2 linked regions of the Symmachiella macrocystis genome follow. The protein of the gene in region 1 interacts with the protein of each later gene in a pairwise test. Links are inferred from orthologs where the notes say so. Each region holds a gene or a part of one and is shown on either strand. Other genes may lie near its edges.

What was found.
Region 2: the proteins of rho (region 1) and nusG interact in binary tests that used the Escherichia coli proteins (3 or more experiments, as listed by UniProt). The link is inferred for Symmachiella macrocystis from one-to-one orthologs.

What each region holds. Positions count from the first base shown.
Region 1 is NZ_SJPP01000002.1:576,460-584,131, reverse strand. The notes cover bases 4,847-7,672. They hold rho (transcription termination factor Rho), read right to left. Parts: upstream 7,044-7,672; coding sequence 5,649-7,043; downstream 4,847-5,648. Other genes in these bases: coaE (dephospho-CoA kinase), read right to left, coding at 7,433-7,672; ribH (6,7-dimethyl-8-ribityllumazine synthase), read right to left, coding at 5,076-5,546; nusB (transcription antitermination factor NusB), read right to left, coding at 4,847-4,968. In the rest of the region: CA54_RS20305 (efflux RND transporter permease subunit), read left to right, coding at 286-2,475; CA54_RS20300 (SDR family oxidoreductase), read left to right, coding at 2,796-4,271; more of nusB, read right to left, coding at 4,534-4,846. UniProt on the Escherichia coli protein: Facilitates transcription termination by a mechanism that involves Rho binding to the nascent RNA, activation of Rho's RNA-dependent ATPase activity, and release of the mRNA from the DNA template.
Region 2 is NZ_SJPP01000001.1:3,263,902-3,271,458, reverse strand. The notes cover bases 1,200-3,910. They hold nusG (transcription termination/antitermination protein NusG), read right to left. Parts: upstream 3,019-3,910; coding sequence 2,380-3,018; downstream 1,200-2,379. Other genes in these bases: rpmG (50S ribosomal protein L33), read right to left, coding at 3,909-3,910; secE (preprotein translocase subunit SecE), read right to left, coding at 3,108-3,551; rplK (50S ribosomal protein L11), read right to left, coding at 1,839-2,264; rplA (50S ribosomal protein L1), read right to left, coding at 1,200-1,764. Also shown: rplL (50S ribosomal protein L7/L12), read right to left, coding at 1-89; rplJ (50S ribosomal protein L10), read right to left, coding at 259-777; more of rplA, read right to left, coding at 1,060-1,199; more of rpmG, read right to left, coding at 3,911-4,064; tuf (elongation factor Tu), read right to left, coding at 4,171-5,367; CA54_RS12535 (sigma-70 family RNA polymerase sigma factor), read right to left, coding at 6,516-7,557. UniProt on the Escherichia coli protein: Part of the processive rRNA transcription and antitermination complex (rrnTAC). The complex forms an RNA-chaperone ring around the RNA exit tunnel of RNA polymerase (RNAP).

The sequences.
Region 1 (7,672 bases):
TTGGACTTGCGGGACAGCTTCTGGAAGATCGATAGGAGTATATAGCCCCAGCTGATACGCCCCTGCCCGCCAACCGCGCGGCACGGCCCCGGAACTACAATTATACGTGTTATGACTGTCTCGTCGTCTCGGCAACCTCTACGCCCCCGACACGATCTGTTTACTGAGGAAAAGCCTGGCGATCCGGCCAGCCTTCTGCGGCTCGATCTTCGCTGCGGTTTTGGCGGTAAACATTTTGTACACGTCAACGATACAGCGATTAACAACAACTGAGAGGACGTGGCTTTGTCGACCCTTTCCGAGTTTTATCAAAAACACAGCGGCAAGTTGCTCCTCCTCACGCTGTTGTCGTTTCCAGTGCTGTTTGTCAAAGCACAAACATTGCCGGCGAACAACGACATCGAGACCTGGCTGCCTCGCGATTCCGAAGTGCGTGCCAACTATGAGGATTTCAAGCGCGATTTTGGCGTAGAAGAACTCATCGTCGTCGGGATTGAAAACACATCGAAAGATGATGTGTTGGTCGAAGCGGTTTGCGAACGGCTGGAACGGCTCGACTGTGTGCGGAAATGTTGGTCTCCCGGACGGATGCAAGCCATTATGACCAGCTTTGGCGTTGACGACGTCGAAGCGGAAACGCGACTGAAGGGATTGACCCTATCCCAAGACGGCCGATTGGTGGGATTGATTTGCTTGTTGTCCCCCGAAGGATATGGCGATCGTGCGAAGACGGTCGATGCCGTGACTGGTGTGCTGGAGTATTGCCAACTCCGGGGCGATCAGGTCCGCCTGGCTGGCGCGCCGGTCATCGTCACCGAATTGGACCGATTGGGGAGTGAAGAGGAAAACCAGAAATTCTTTTTCATCACCTTGTTGGTCTGTTGGGGATTGTTGTCCTACACCACGCGGCAATGGCAATTGTCACTAGCGCTGCTCGGACTGACCATTTGGGCCATTCAATTGACGTTAGCAGGTATTCACGTTGCCGGCGGGGAAATGAACTTCATCCTCAGCGCGTTGTCAGTGATGGTGATGATATTTACGTTGGCTGTTTCGATTCACTTCATGCATTACTACACCGCCGCACCTGACGACGACGACCCATTAAGGCAGGCATTGAAAACCGCCTGGAAGCCCTGCTGTCTAGCGACATTGACCACAACAATCGGCCTGGTTTCGTTAGCGGTCAGCGACATCCTCCCCGTCAACCAATTCGGTTATGCGGCTGCATGGGGCTCGGTGGTGGCATTGATTACCGGGTTGGGTTTAACGCCCGCTTTGATGACGATCTGGCCACCACAGGCTCAATGCGAAGAGCAAGGCGCGGCGATCAGTTCTCGCCTGGGAGATTGGATCTCGACACACAGCAAAGTCGTTTCCTTGGTCACGGTAACTATGATCATGGTGACGTGCGTGGGGTTGTTGTCGATCGAGACAAAGATTGATCCGCTCGACTTCCTCCCCAAAAACAGCAAAGTCCTCACCGACGCACAGCGTGTGGAAGCTCAACTCACGAATATCGACTCGATTGAAGCAGTCGTCGAGTTTCGTGACAACGATCTGCCCTTTACTGAGCGGTTGGAAAAGGTACGTGAAATCGAAGCTGTGATCGCCGGCCATCCCGCCGTTCGGCACACGATTTCCTCAGCGTCGTTTTTCCCCTCAGAGATGCCGCAAAACCCGTTTACGCTCGGGCGGCTATTAAAACGCGCCGAATCGCAGCGGGAGCACAACGAATATATTGCCGACGGCGAACGGCTGTGGCGGATCTCCGCGCGAATTAGCACAAGTGAAGGGTTGTCACAGCACGAAATCTTTGAGCAACTGCAAGCACGGGCCGAAGGGTTGCCTGTCCGCTTTACCGGCATCGCCCCCATGTTGAATCACGCACAGCAGGAGATCTTTCGAGGGTTTCACGAGAGCTTTTTGATGGCATTTTTGATCATCACCGGCGTAATGGTCGTTTCGTTGCGGTCTTGGAAAACGGCCATGGTGGCGATGATTCCTAATCTGACGCCGATTTGTATTGTCTACGGGATTCTGGGCTGGGTCGGTATGCCGGTCGACATCGGCATGATGATGTCCGGCAGCATCGCTTTGGGGATTGCCGTGGACGGCACGTTCCATTTTCTGGTGCACTATCAATCACAGTTCAACCGCGGAATCTCCTCCGCCCAGGCGTCGCGTGAGGCACTCCGGCAAACTGGGGGCCCGATCTTTAAGGCGGCTCTGATCTCCAGCATAGGCATGCTGGCGTTGACTCTGAGTAGCTTTGCACCGACAGCCCGGTTTGGCCTGTTGATGTGCTCGCTGTTGATTGCGGCCTTGGTCGGCGATTTGGTATTATTGCCAGCACTGCTGTGCCTCCGCCCGAGTCGTCTCCGTCAACATAAATCGGCGGCGTCGGAATTAGCGGGGCCACACAGGCTGCCAACAACGCCTGAACCGGCTGTATTGGCGGATAGGGTCGCATGACCGCCGAGAGTTTCGCTCTGAATCAACACCCTTCCCGTCGATACTTTTCGTTGAGAGCTTGCCTTTCGCAAATTTAAGATACGTCTTGAAATCGTTCCCGCAACCGAGACAATTGTCTTTCTCGCAAAAGAGAGGACGCCAGGTGTCGGACCTCTTTCTCTGTTGAGAGGTTTCAAATCTCGGGGATGCGTATCCTGATCCCTTAGTTTTCCGCGGTAAACCACAACCTGGGTTCGTAAAACTGCACAAATTTCGACAGCACGCACGACTTGTCCCATTGGAACGCTTGATCTCTTCTCACTGATTTCGGAAGCCCTTGTATGTCCTACCAGTTACTGACCGGTGCCACTGGCCTGTTGGGCCGTTATTTGATTCGTGACTTGATGCAAGCCGAAGTCCCGTTGGCGGTGCTCGTCCGCCCGACGCGGAAGGCTTCCGTGCGTCAACGTGTTGAGCAAATGATGGCTTTCTGGGAAGAACGTCTCGGACACGCCATGCCTCGACCGGTGGTCTTGGAGGGGGATATCAGCCAGGAAAACCTGGGGCTGGATGACCGCTCGGTCAAATGGGTTACAGAGCACTGCAGCGGCATGATTCACAATGCCGCCAGTTTGACCTTCCACAGTACCGGACCGGAAAGCGAACCTTGGAGGTCAAATATTCAAGGGGTGCGACACGTCTTGGATCTGTGCGAAAAGACGGGCATCCGCCAGTTTTTGCACATGTCGACCGCTTACGTATGCGGGCTCCGCGAAGGCCGCGTGCTGGAAACGGAATTGGATGTGGGGCAGGAACGGGGCAACGATTATGAAATGAGCAAAATCGACGCCGAAAAAATGGTGCACGCGGCGACGTTCATCGACGACCTCACCATCTGTCGCCCGGCAATCATTGTCGGCGATTCTCAAACTGGCTACACAAGCACCTACCACGGGTTTTACGCCGCTTTGCAGTTGGCCTACACCCTTGTTCGCTCGATGGATCCAGACGATACGGGTCGCGTACGTTCCATCGCACGATTTGAACTTTCCGGTAATGAATCGAAGAATCTGGTCCCCGTGGATTGGGTCAGTGCGGCAACGGCACATATTGTCACGCACCCGGAACTGCACGGTCAAACTTACCATCTGACCCCGCGGCATCCGGCGACGATTCGTCTGGTGAGCGATATTTTAGAAGACGCCACGCGGTTTTATAGTGCGAAGTTCGTTGGCGAAGATGCGGAAATCGACGACTGGGGCGAAGCTGAGCAAATCTTCAACGACAACATTCACGTCTACAACTCGTATTGGCGGGATGACCCGACGTTTGATTGCACAAACACCTTAACCGCCATGCCGCACCTGCCCTGTCCCGATGTGGACCGCGAGATGTTGTTACGGATGTCGAAAGTGGCGATCGACGGGAACTTTGGCGGTGGTCGCGACAAACGGGTTGACCTCGATTTCGACCCGCATCAACACCTCAAACCGTTGGTGGATGCCGGAGAAAAACAAACGAACGGCCAAGCCGACGCGCATCTCTTGGGGCTGGAAGTCACCGGTGGCGGCGGCGGCGCTTGGCACCTGATGCTGCAGGATGGCAAGTTGGTGGGGGCCGATATCGGCCGCGATCAAAAATGCACCGCCGTCTACCGTTTGGATGCCGACACCTTTGCCACTTTGGCGACAGGACAAGAATCAGCCAGCTCCGCCCTGGACAAAGGGCAATTGGTCATCGACGGCAATGGATTGTCCCGCTCGGAACTGGTGGACATTTTCGACGAAATCGTCCGCGGCTCGGGGGTTGGGAAATAACGCCCCTTGGACGTAGTCGCTGCCCTCTTACTGCTGCAGCGCTCAGTTGAGTATAGCGCCGCCCCGATTCGGGGTGCCACTGACGACTCGTATACCGGACGCACGTGAACCGACGTCCCTGGGTAGGGGGAAGCTCAGCTTTACTCGGCGCTGGCGGGCAAGCCGCCAGTGGCACCCGCATCGGAGCATAAGAGGCACCCGCGTACGCTTATCACGTAGGTCCACCCGCACCGAAGATTTCTTGGGCGCTGGCGGATTCTTGTTACATCGCCTGCGTCGGAGCGTCGGGGGATTCGTCGGTCAAGGTGGGCATTAACTGGTCCAGGATTCCATTGACGAATTGCGACGACTGCGCGTTGCCGAATTTCTTTGCCAGCTCTAAGGATTCGTCGATGACCACCCGATTGGGTGTGTCGGTATAGAGCAACTCGTAAGCACCGAGACGCAACACGTTGCGATCTGTCGGCGCCATTCGCCGCAATGACCAGTTCGCGGCCACCTCTTCGATACGTGTATCGATCACGTTGCGCCATTCCAGCGCACCGGTAAATAAGTTCCAGCAAAAATCGCGCAGGGCTTGGTCCTCAAGCCGTTCTTCGATGAATTCACCGGCAGACTCTAAATTGCCGGCGGGATTGAGATCCTGTCGGTAGAGCAGTTGTAGGGCCGTTTCTCGTGCCCGGCTGCGACGCGCCATGAAAAGCCTTAGCCTCAAAGCTGGAAGGAATTGCCGCTTGCGGCAATTAGGGGGGAGGGACTGAAAGAATGCAAGTCTGTTTTTCAACGTTGCCGAATCATCTCCGGCTAACCTCTTAGCTTAGCCATCAAATTGGCCATTTCAATAGCAGCAAGCGCGGCGTCACGGCCTTTGTTGCCCGCCTTGCCGCCGGCACGGTCCTGGGCTTGTTCCATGTTCTGGCAAGTCAACACGCCAAACGTCACCGGGACTCCGGTTTCGCGGCCTGCTTGCATAATGCCTGCAGCCACTTGTTGGTTGATATATTGATCATGGGTCGTTTCCCCTTGAATCACCGCACCGAGGCAACAAACGCCGGCGTAGTTTCCACTACGGGCAAGATTGTCGGCGACGATAGGGATTTCAAAAGATCCGGGGACCCAGACGACGGTGATTTGGTCGTCGGCGACGCCGTGCCGGTGCAGTGTGTCGATGGCCCCGTCTAACATCAGGCGGGTCACCAGTTCATTCCAGCGGGCAACAACAATGGCAAACCGGCCAGCGGAGGACAGCAAATCACCTTGGATTTCTTCAGGCATGGGTGTGTCTTTGTGAAACGATCATTGTCCGGAGAGGGAGCCACCGTCGTTTTGCGATCAAGCAATAACGGTAGGCTCGATGAAAACAAAGCAGACCGGGCATTAACTCAGGTTCATGCTTTGCAAGAATTCTTCGTTGGTTTTAGTGCGTTGCATGCGGTTGACCAACAGTTCCATGGCGTCGACCGGATTCATGTCGTTGAGGACGCGCCGCAAAATCCAAATGCGGCGCAATTCGTCTTCGTTGATCAATAATTCTTCACGGCGGGTGCCGGAGCGATTGACGTCGATGGCCGGCCAAATCCGTTTTTCCACCATGCGGCGATCTAAGTGCAACTCGGTGTTACCGGTTCCCTTAAATTCTTCGAAGATGACTTCATCCATACGGCTGCCGGTGTCGACCAGGGCAGTCGCCACAATCGTCAGGCTGCCCCCTTCTTCGACATTCCGGGCGGCTCCGAAAAACCGTTTGGGATGCTGCAAGGCATTGGCATCGACACCACCGGAGAGGATTTTTCCGGAGTGCGGAACTTCGGTGTTCCAAGCGCGGGCCAACCGCGTGATGGAATCCAGAAAGATCACCACGTTTTGGCCATATTCGACCATCCGCTTGGCCTTTTCGATAACCATCTCAGAGACCTGAATATGCCGACTGGGCGGCTCATCAAATGTACTGCTGATGACCTCGCAATTGTGCCCCTTGACGTGCCGTTCCATTTCCGTGACTTCTTCGGGCCGCTCATCAATCAGCAGCATGATCACATACGCTTCGGGGTGTGCGGCGAGTACGGCTTGCGCCAATTGTTGCAGCAAAATGGTTTTCCCTGCCCGCGGTGGCGAAACGATCAGCCCGCGTTGTCCCATACCAATCGGAGCGATCATGTCGACGACACGCGTACTGAGCACGCTGGCTTCGGCGGCTAGACGCAAGCGTGTCTCGGGGTGCAGCGGCGTTAGGTCGTCGAAGAAGACCTTCTCGGTGAGCAAGTTGGGGTCTTGGCCGTTGATGGCTTCGACGCGTAACAGCGCGAAATAACGTTCGTTTTCCTTCGGGGGACGAATTTGGCCGGCGACGATGGCACCGTTACGCAGTCCGAACCGCCGAATCTGGCTGGGAGAGACGTAAATATCGTCCGGGCAAGGCAAGTAATGGTAATCCGGGCTGCGGAGAAACCCAAAGCCATCGGGAAGCACTTCCAGTGTTCCTTCACCGAACATCAAGCCGTTGAGTTTGGTGCGTTCTTTGAGGATCTTGAAAATCAGATCCTGTTTTTTGAGTCCAGAGTATTCAGTGACTTGCTCTAGCCGGGCTTGGGTGAGCAACTCCTTCATGGTCATCCGTTGCAATTCAGCAATGTGAATGTCGCCCCGCTTGATCTCTTCGTAGCGTTCATCGGCTGAGTTGGCACGAATGCGGTCGGCTCGGCTGGCGTTCTCGTCGGAACGGCTTTGACCGCCAACGGTCGAGGTTTGCGAACCGCTTGTATCGCGCTGCATGGCGGCGCTCAAAGGCCCTGCCCCCTCGACGGTGGAGGTGGAGCCGGTTTGCTCGCTTTTGGGGCTGCGAGGCTTAGTGGACTTGGCCATTGTTCAAGACTTTCTGGTTGGTGGTCGAATGACCGAATGGATGGAATCCATTGAGGGTGGGCGAATTAAGCGACTTGGATTGTTGCCGCCGGTTTGTGGCTGCAACACTATGGAATAAACCGATTGGTGGATTTGTGGGTTGGAATTCCGCGCTGGGCGGGTGAAACGAGGTCGTTTCACGTAAGGCATGATTTTTGGTCGCGAGCTTCCGTGCTGGATGTGGACATTCTGAAAGGAGAGATACCCCGATTTTGGCTCGCATCATTTCCGCCAAGTCTCTGGAACACCCGTGTCTCATATTAGCTCTTCGCCGAACTCTCGGCAATCTTCGCGACGACTTGCCGCAGTTGTTGGGCTGCGAATTCAACAGTTGTTGAATTGTCGATGACGTGGTCTGATAATTGTTTTTTAGTCTCTAGGGGAAGTTGATTGGCTTCTCGGGACGCGAATTCCTCCGCGGTCCAGTTCCGATTTAGTATCACACGGTTGCGGCGGGTTTCCTCCGGCACGTCGATGAACACGACAGTGTCGCAAAAATC
Region 2 (7,557 bases), on another replicon or contig:
TTCTTGGCCTCCAACAATGTCAAGCCAGCAATCTTGTCACCCAACTCAACCGTCGGTTCATCGTATTCAATAACATCAGCCGTCGCCATAACCGTGTTCCTTTCTCAGCACATCAAAATCGTTGGACGCATATACAGAATTTATAGGAGATTCGCAGACAGGATCACTCACGAGCCGACGCCCCCAATCGACGCAAATCAAGCTCTTCTAGTTTCCAGCCGCTCTTCAAAACTCAACTCAAACAATAAACCGAAGCGACTACTCTTCTTCTCGCTCCGAGTGGGCCTTAACCTGCCCGGACACCTTACCGCCGGGACCAAGCAAGGCACCGACCAATTGACCACCTGGGCTGAGTGCCAACCCGGCAATCTGACTGATCAACTCCAGACGGCCTGGACTCTTACTCAGGACTTCCACGTCAGCGGCCGACAACGTCGTCCCCTCAACCGTGCCGCCCTTGATTTCCAATCCGTCGATTTCCTTGGCCCAGCTGGCCATCTCCTTGGACAACGCGACGATATCCTCGCCACCCCAAACCAAGGCCGACGGACCGGCCAAGATCGGATCCAAGGCGGAAACACCCGCCTGATTCAGTGCCATACGGGCCAAGGAATTCTTGACCAGCACCATCTTGATTTCTTTTTTTCGCAGGTCCAAGCGCAACTGATTGGTTGTGATCGCATCGACCTTCGACGGATCAATCACCAAAAGCTCCTGCACGTCGCCGATCCGCTCACGGACATCCGACGCAATCAATTCCTTGATGTATTTACTCATGCTACTTAACAATCAATGCTAGTGCGCCCAGCGCAAATTTTTCACCGATCCCAAGGGCAGCCCAGGAGGCTGCTACAAACCGGCTGCGCCGGGGCTTCTCGCGTACACTAAACCAACGGGAGAAAAAAGTCACGCGTCCGAAGCGATTTCTATGCCAAAAGCGTCAGAATCGCCCAAACAATCCCGCCGATGCCACATTTCAAGCAGCCATGTTGACTGAAAAACAGTCAATGCGTCGCTCAGCACACACTCCGGCCAACCGAGTGCGTACCGCCGCAAGTATCACAACGCGATACCAATTCCCGGGCTGTGTGTGGCTGACACGGCGATGGTTCGCACGTAAACCCCTTTGGAGCCCGACGGCTTCATCGCCCGAATCTGTTTGATGAAAGCGGAAATATTGTCCACCAACTGCTCTTCACTGAACGACAATTTGCCCATCACACAGTGCACATTGCCACCAGCATCAGCGCGGAACTCCACCTTACCCGCTTTGTATTCCTTGACCGTGTTCGCCACATCTTGGGTCACCGTGCCAGCACGAGGCGAAGGCATCAGCCCCCGCGGTCCCAACACACGGCCCAACGGCCCCACTACACCCATCATGTCGGGCGTAGCGATCGCTGCGTCGAATTCCAGCCAGCCATCCTTCACCTTATCCGCCAATTCCTTGCCACCCACAAAATCAGCGCCGGCTTCTTCGGCCGCGGTCGCATTTTCACCCTGAGCAAAAACCAGTACCGTTTTGGACTTCCCGATTCCATGCGGCAACACAATGGAACCCCGCACCATCTGGTCAGCCTGACGGACGTCGATGCCCAACCGCATAACGACTTCTACTGTTTGGTCAAACTTACAGGCCGGAATCTTCTTAGGCAGTGACGGTTCCAAGCCCTTGAGCTTGGCGACCGCTTCGGTCAAACCAACACTCGTTAGCCCCTCGACCTGCTTCAACAGAAATTCCTGCCGCTTGGATTGCTTTGCCATCATCGAGCCTCGACTACTCTTTCCAACTGACTTGATCACTTCAAATGTATCCGGTGCCTTCACAGCGCCGCTGATTAACCGACGACTTCCAGCCCCATGCTTCTCGCGGTGCCGGCAATGATCCGTGCTGCCTGGGCGATGTCCGGTGCATTCAGATCTTCAAATTTCGTCTTGGCGATTTCTTCCAACTGCGCCTGTGTCACAGTGCCGACCTTATCCGCTTTGGGGTTACCAGACCCCTTGGCGATTTGAGCCGCTTGCTTGAGCAAAATCGCTGCAGGCGGGCTTTTCAGCACGAAGTCGAACGAGCGATCGTTGTAAACACTAATGATCACCGGAATCGTGGTACCAGTGAACTCCTTGGTCCGTTCGTTGAACTGCATCACGAACTGACCAATGTTCACACCGTGAGGACCGAGCGCGGTACCGACGGGAGGGGCCGGCGTTGCCTGGCCACCCATCACCTGAACCTTGATCGTTGTAACTAATTCCTTCGCCATCGCTTGCCTGCTTTATTAAACTGCCGAAAAATTGTTTCTTGGTGACATCGAACCCGCTGGCCGATCCCTCAATATCGCATTCCCCGAACGAGACGCACGCTCCGCCACGCTGATTTCAGACGGCCTCAACTTGCCAATGCTCGAGCTCTTCGACCGGTGTCGTGCGGCCGAAAATTTCAACCAGCACTGTCAAACGACCGGTTGTCTCATCCACGGTATCAATCGCGCCTTCAAACCCCTCAAACGGGCCTTCTTTGATTTTCACGGTATCCCCCACGCCAAACGTCAGGGCCACCCGCGGCGCCTCTTCCTCCTTCTGCTCTTCACGACCCAGCATCCGAGCGATTTCGTGCTCCTGCATCGGAATCGGCTTATTCGCCGAACCGGTAAAGTCCCCCACTCCGCCTGTTTCCCGCACCAGAAACCACGTATCATCATTGAGGATCATGTTGACCATCAAATAGCCGGGAAACAACTTGTGCTCGGTGACTTTCTTCTTTCCGTTTTTAACTTCCGACACTTTTTCTGTCGGAATGATAATCTCACCGAAGTAGCGTTCCAATCCCTCACGATTGATACGCCGCTCAAGCGACTTCTTTATGGATTTCTCACGGTTGCTCTGAATCTTGAGCACATACCAGAGCATTTCCGTATTTTCAAGCTCAGCGGCTTCGCCACCTGCATTGGTCTCATCAGCCATGACGGCCTTTCCTTCACCCTGCCGGAACCCCAGTAGAATTTGACGACTAAACACAATCGCCAACAAGGCTCCCGTCTGCAAGCGACGCAACACAGCAGACGACCGGCCAACCCACACACCAAGGGCGATCTCGCCCCATAACGCTAAGACGACGCCTCAACAAGCACGCCGACTGTTGTCATTAATTTGTACCAAAAAAGATCGTATACCAACAGCATGCCGCCCAAAGCGAACATCGTCACCACAACAACGATCGTCGAATTCTTCAATTCCTGCTTGCTGGGCCAGGAGACCTTGGTCAACTCTCCCTGCACGGCAATCAAAAAGTCGGCAAACACAGAATAGTTCACAACCCGAAAAGCGAACACCAAGCCAACCAGAAACAACAACACCGGTACACCGATGCGAACCAATTCCGGCTCAACACCAACCATCGGGCCCTGCGAGAGCGAAACCGCCCCGAGCAGCGCAATCAGCGCCACGCCAGCTGTCGTCAGCTGCCGGACAAGCCGTCCCTGCTTTGGCTTATACGACTGCAAACTCAGCAGTTCGCCCAAAAATGAGGTGCTTTTTTTTGCGTTTGCCATGAATTCACGCCCCAGGGCGATTTGTATCACGTGTGAACGACCGGCAACCTTTTCCTAAAAGCTGCGTGGCCATGAAAATTGGCTCCGAAAAACCACATCCGCACTACGGCGGCCCCCGCCATCCTCTCAACAGCCTGGACAATACGCGGCAAACTGCCGGCAAGCCACACCATCCTCAATCATGTCGTGCCAGCGGCAAGTCAGCGGCGAGCATAAAAACAGGGGCGGAGGGACTTGAACCCCCAACCGCTGGATTTGGAATCCAGTGCTCTGCCAATTGAGCTACACCCCTAGGCATTGGTGAATTGCCGGACTCCCAAAAACGCGACGGAGAACCCGCCGCCCATCGCCGCGACATCACTTCTTCCGTGACTCTTTGTGGACCGTATGACGGCGAAGCCGCGGGCAATATTTTTTCAATTCCAGCCGCTCTGCACCACGTGTTTCTTTTTGAACACGATAGTTCCGATCACCGGTCTCGGTGCATTCCAGCCAAACATACTCGCGGGCCATGACTTCACTCCACCTATTCCCGGCACGGGCACGCGGCCGCGCCGAAACCGATACAGAAAATGAACACCCGCCGAAAAACTGCCGGCGGGTGCCCACTGAATCACAATTACTCAACAATCTTGGTCACAACACCCGAGCCGACGGTCTTGCCACCTTCACGAATCGCGAAGCGACTTCCGTCCTCCAAGGCGACCGGCGAACCCATTTCGACTTCCAAGCGAACATTGTCGCCCGGCATGCACATCTCGGCATCACCCAGCAGCTTGGCAGCCCCGGTCACGTCGGTTGTACGGAAGTAAAATTGAGGACGATAGCCACTGAAGAAAGGCGTGTGCCGCCCACCTTCGTCTTTACTCAGGACGTAAACTTCGGCTTCAAACTTGGTGTGCGGATGAATCGAACCCGGCTTGGCCAAGACCTGCCCACGCTCAATATCTTCACGCTTAACACCACGCAGAAGCAAGCCCACGTTGTCGCCAGCCATACCTGTTTCGAGAGTCTTATTGAACATCTCGACACCCGTGCAGGTGGTCTCGACGGTATCCTTCAAACCGACGACTTCAATTTTTTCGCCGACATTGACAACGCCCTGCTCAATCCGACCAGTGGCAACCGTCCCACGACCTTCGATCGAGAACACGTCTTCCACCGCCATCAGAAACGGCTTGTCGGACTCACGCGCCGGCTCAGGAATATTCGAGTCCAAGGCGTCCATCAACTCGGCGATACAGCCATTAAAGGCTGGATCAGTCGGGTTATCCAACGCACCCTTGGCATTTCCGCGAACAACCTGAATGTCGTCGCCGGGGAAGTCGTACTTGCTCAGCAATTCACGAACTTCCATCTCAACCAGCTCGAGCAACTCTTCGTCGTCGACCAGGTCGCACTTATTCAGAAAGACCACCAACGCCGGTACGTCAACCTGACGAGCCAACAGAATGTGCTCTCGCGTCTGAGGCATGGGGCCGTCAGCCGCAGACACCACGAGGATCGCCCCGTCCATCTGGGCCGCCCCGGTAATCATGTTTTTAATATAGTCAGCGTGCCCAGGACAGTCGATGTGGGCATAGTGACGGGTTTCAGACTCGTACTCGACGTGACTAACGGCAATAGTCACCGTCTTTGTCTCGTCACGGACGGTTCCGCCCTTAGCGATATCGGCGTAACTTTTCACCGTCGCCAAACCCTTGGCACCCTGCACCATCAACAACGCCGCGGTGAGTGTCGTTTTTCCGTGGTCAATGTGACCGATCGTCCCAACATTGACGTGTGGCTTCGTACGCTCAAAGACCTCTTTGGCCATCTCTTCTCCCTACCTATTCAATCTCCCGGGACAGTTGTTAATTCCAACTCAACACTTAATGCAACACGGCCTCATCGACCGCAAAAACTTGCTCGCCAAAATCAGCTGCAAGAGCTGCTGGCGGGACTTGAACCCGCGACCTCGTCCTTACCAAGGACGCGCTCTACCGGCTGAGCTACAGCAGCGAATCAAGTCGCTCGGACTCCCAACTCGAATCGCCAAGCCGGCCACCCCGCAACTCATCGCGAAAAAGCGGGCGATGGGAATCGAACCCACGTCTCCAGCTTGGAAGGCTGGGGTAATACCATTATACGACGCCCGCAACGTTTCTCCGGAACCTACGACCAACAGCAATGAACGCCGAATCACCGCTGCCCTCTTGATTGGGGGAAGCAGGATTCGAACCTGCGAAGGCTGAGCCACCAGATTTACAGTCTGGCCCCTTTGACCGCTCGGGAATTCCCCCTAATTGTCGACTTCAAACAAACGGCGAGCAACAGCCTTGCGACCCCAGCCTCGCCCCTCACGAAGCGGACCACCGAAGACATCTCCTCCGCCTGTCCGCTGGAGCTAGCGGTGGGACTTGAACCCACAACCTCCGGTTTACAAAACCGGGGCTCTGCCAATTGAGCTACGCTAGCGGTAAACTAAATTTATTCGCTGTGAAAACTAATCGAAACAATTCCGACGCAACAAGCTGCCCAATATAGCATTCCGATCCGCCCATGCAAGTCGAAACGCAAGGAGATCGCAGAAAACCAGATTGAGTGGTCGGCACATGCTGGGAACAGGTCGAACTTCAACCAGCCCAATGGGCTGAGACCTTCGACGTCATTGCCAGTGCGAAACCGCGTATTAGACAAACGTCCTGCGGATTTATCAACGCTCCGGCTCCCCTTTTCTGAAATTTTGCTCGCTTGCACCCCAATCACGCCACATTCAACGATCCGCCGACGCCCCTGGGCACCTCAAATCACCTTTGCACACCCCAAAATGGAGCCAAGCCGTTTTCCAAGTTTGGTGATGACCAATAAAAAAAACGCCGCAAACCTGGACACCCTGATGGGTGAGAGGTTCGCGACGTTGTGATGCGATACCAAACTCCCAACGCCTTGCGGCGCGATTGCTCGGCAAGCCGGGAGGGAGTTTTAGACTCCGGGAATGTCGAGCCGGGCCTCCTGGGCAATTTTTCGCAACTTATTTAAGGCCCGCGCTTCCAGTTGTCGAATTCGTTCCTTCGTCACACCGAAGTGGTAACCGACCTGCTCCAACGTCTGGGGCTCGGTTCCCTGATTCAGTCCGAAACGGAACAAAATGATGTCTTTTTCCCGGTCGTCCAGTTGCGACAGGATACTCATAATCGCTTCGTGCTGGCGTTGATTATTCAACTCCAGCTCAAAGGGAACAGAACGCGTATCCGATTTCGCCTGGAACACCTCTTCGTTTCCGGTACGAAAACGATCCAAACGGGTGTGCTCGGCTGGGATCGATCGCGCGAAGTTCTTCATAATCGCCCAGGTGGCGTAGGTGGAGAACTTATTCCCGCGGCTATAGTCGAATTTTTCAATCGCCCGCATCAGCGACATATTCCCATCGCTGACCATTTCGAAGAAATTCGTGTTTGGTCGAAAATGCCGCTTGGCAATCGAGACGACCAATCGCAAATTACTCCGAATGAGCAGGTTCTTGACCGAAACGGCCTCATTGAGCAGCTTTTCGATCGCGTCCATTTCTTTCGATTTGGCTTTTCGCGAATCCAGGCTGCCACGCAATTCGGCCGCTTTGAACTTCAGGTAGTTCATTTTACGGAAGTAGTAGACTTCCTCGTCCTTAGTCAGCAGCGGCACGCGGTACAGGCTGGCCAAATAGGGCGGCAAGCCCGGCGGCGGCTTAAATGCGGCTGCCTTCTTCTCGACGACGGGTACCGGGCCAAGAATCAACTTGTCGGCATCGTCCCGCACGAAATCTTCACTGTCGATGAAATCGATCGGTTGAGCAATCAGCCGTTGCGCCCGCATTTCCGATACAATTCGGTAAATACTGGCCTTGGTGCGGCAAAACTGCTTCGCCAACCGCTCAACGGGAATTCCCCGGCGGAAATTGCGGTAGATCTGCTTCTTGCCTTCGTCGGTCAACGGACCACTAGCGTGCGGAAATACCGCGGATTCTGGGTGCTCAGCGTCATAATGC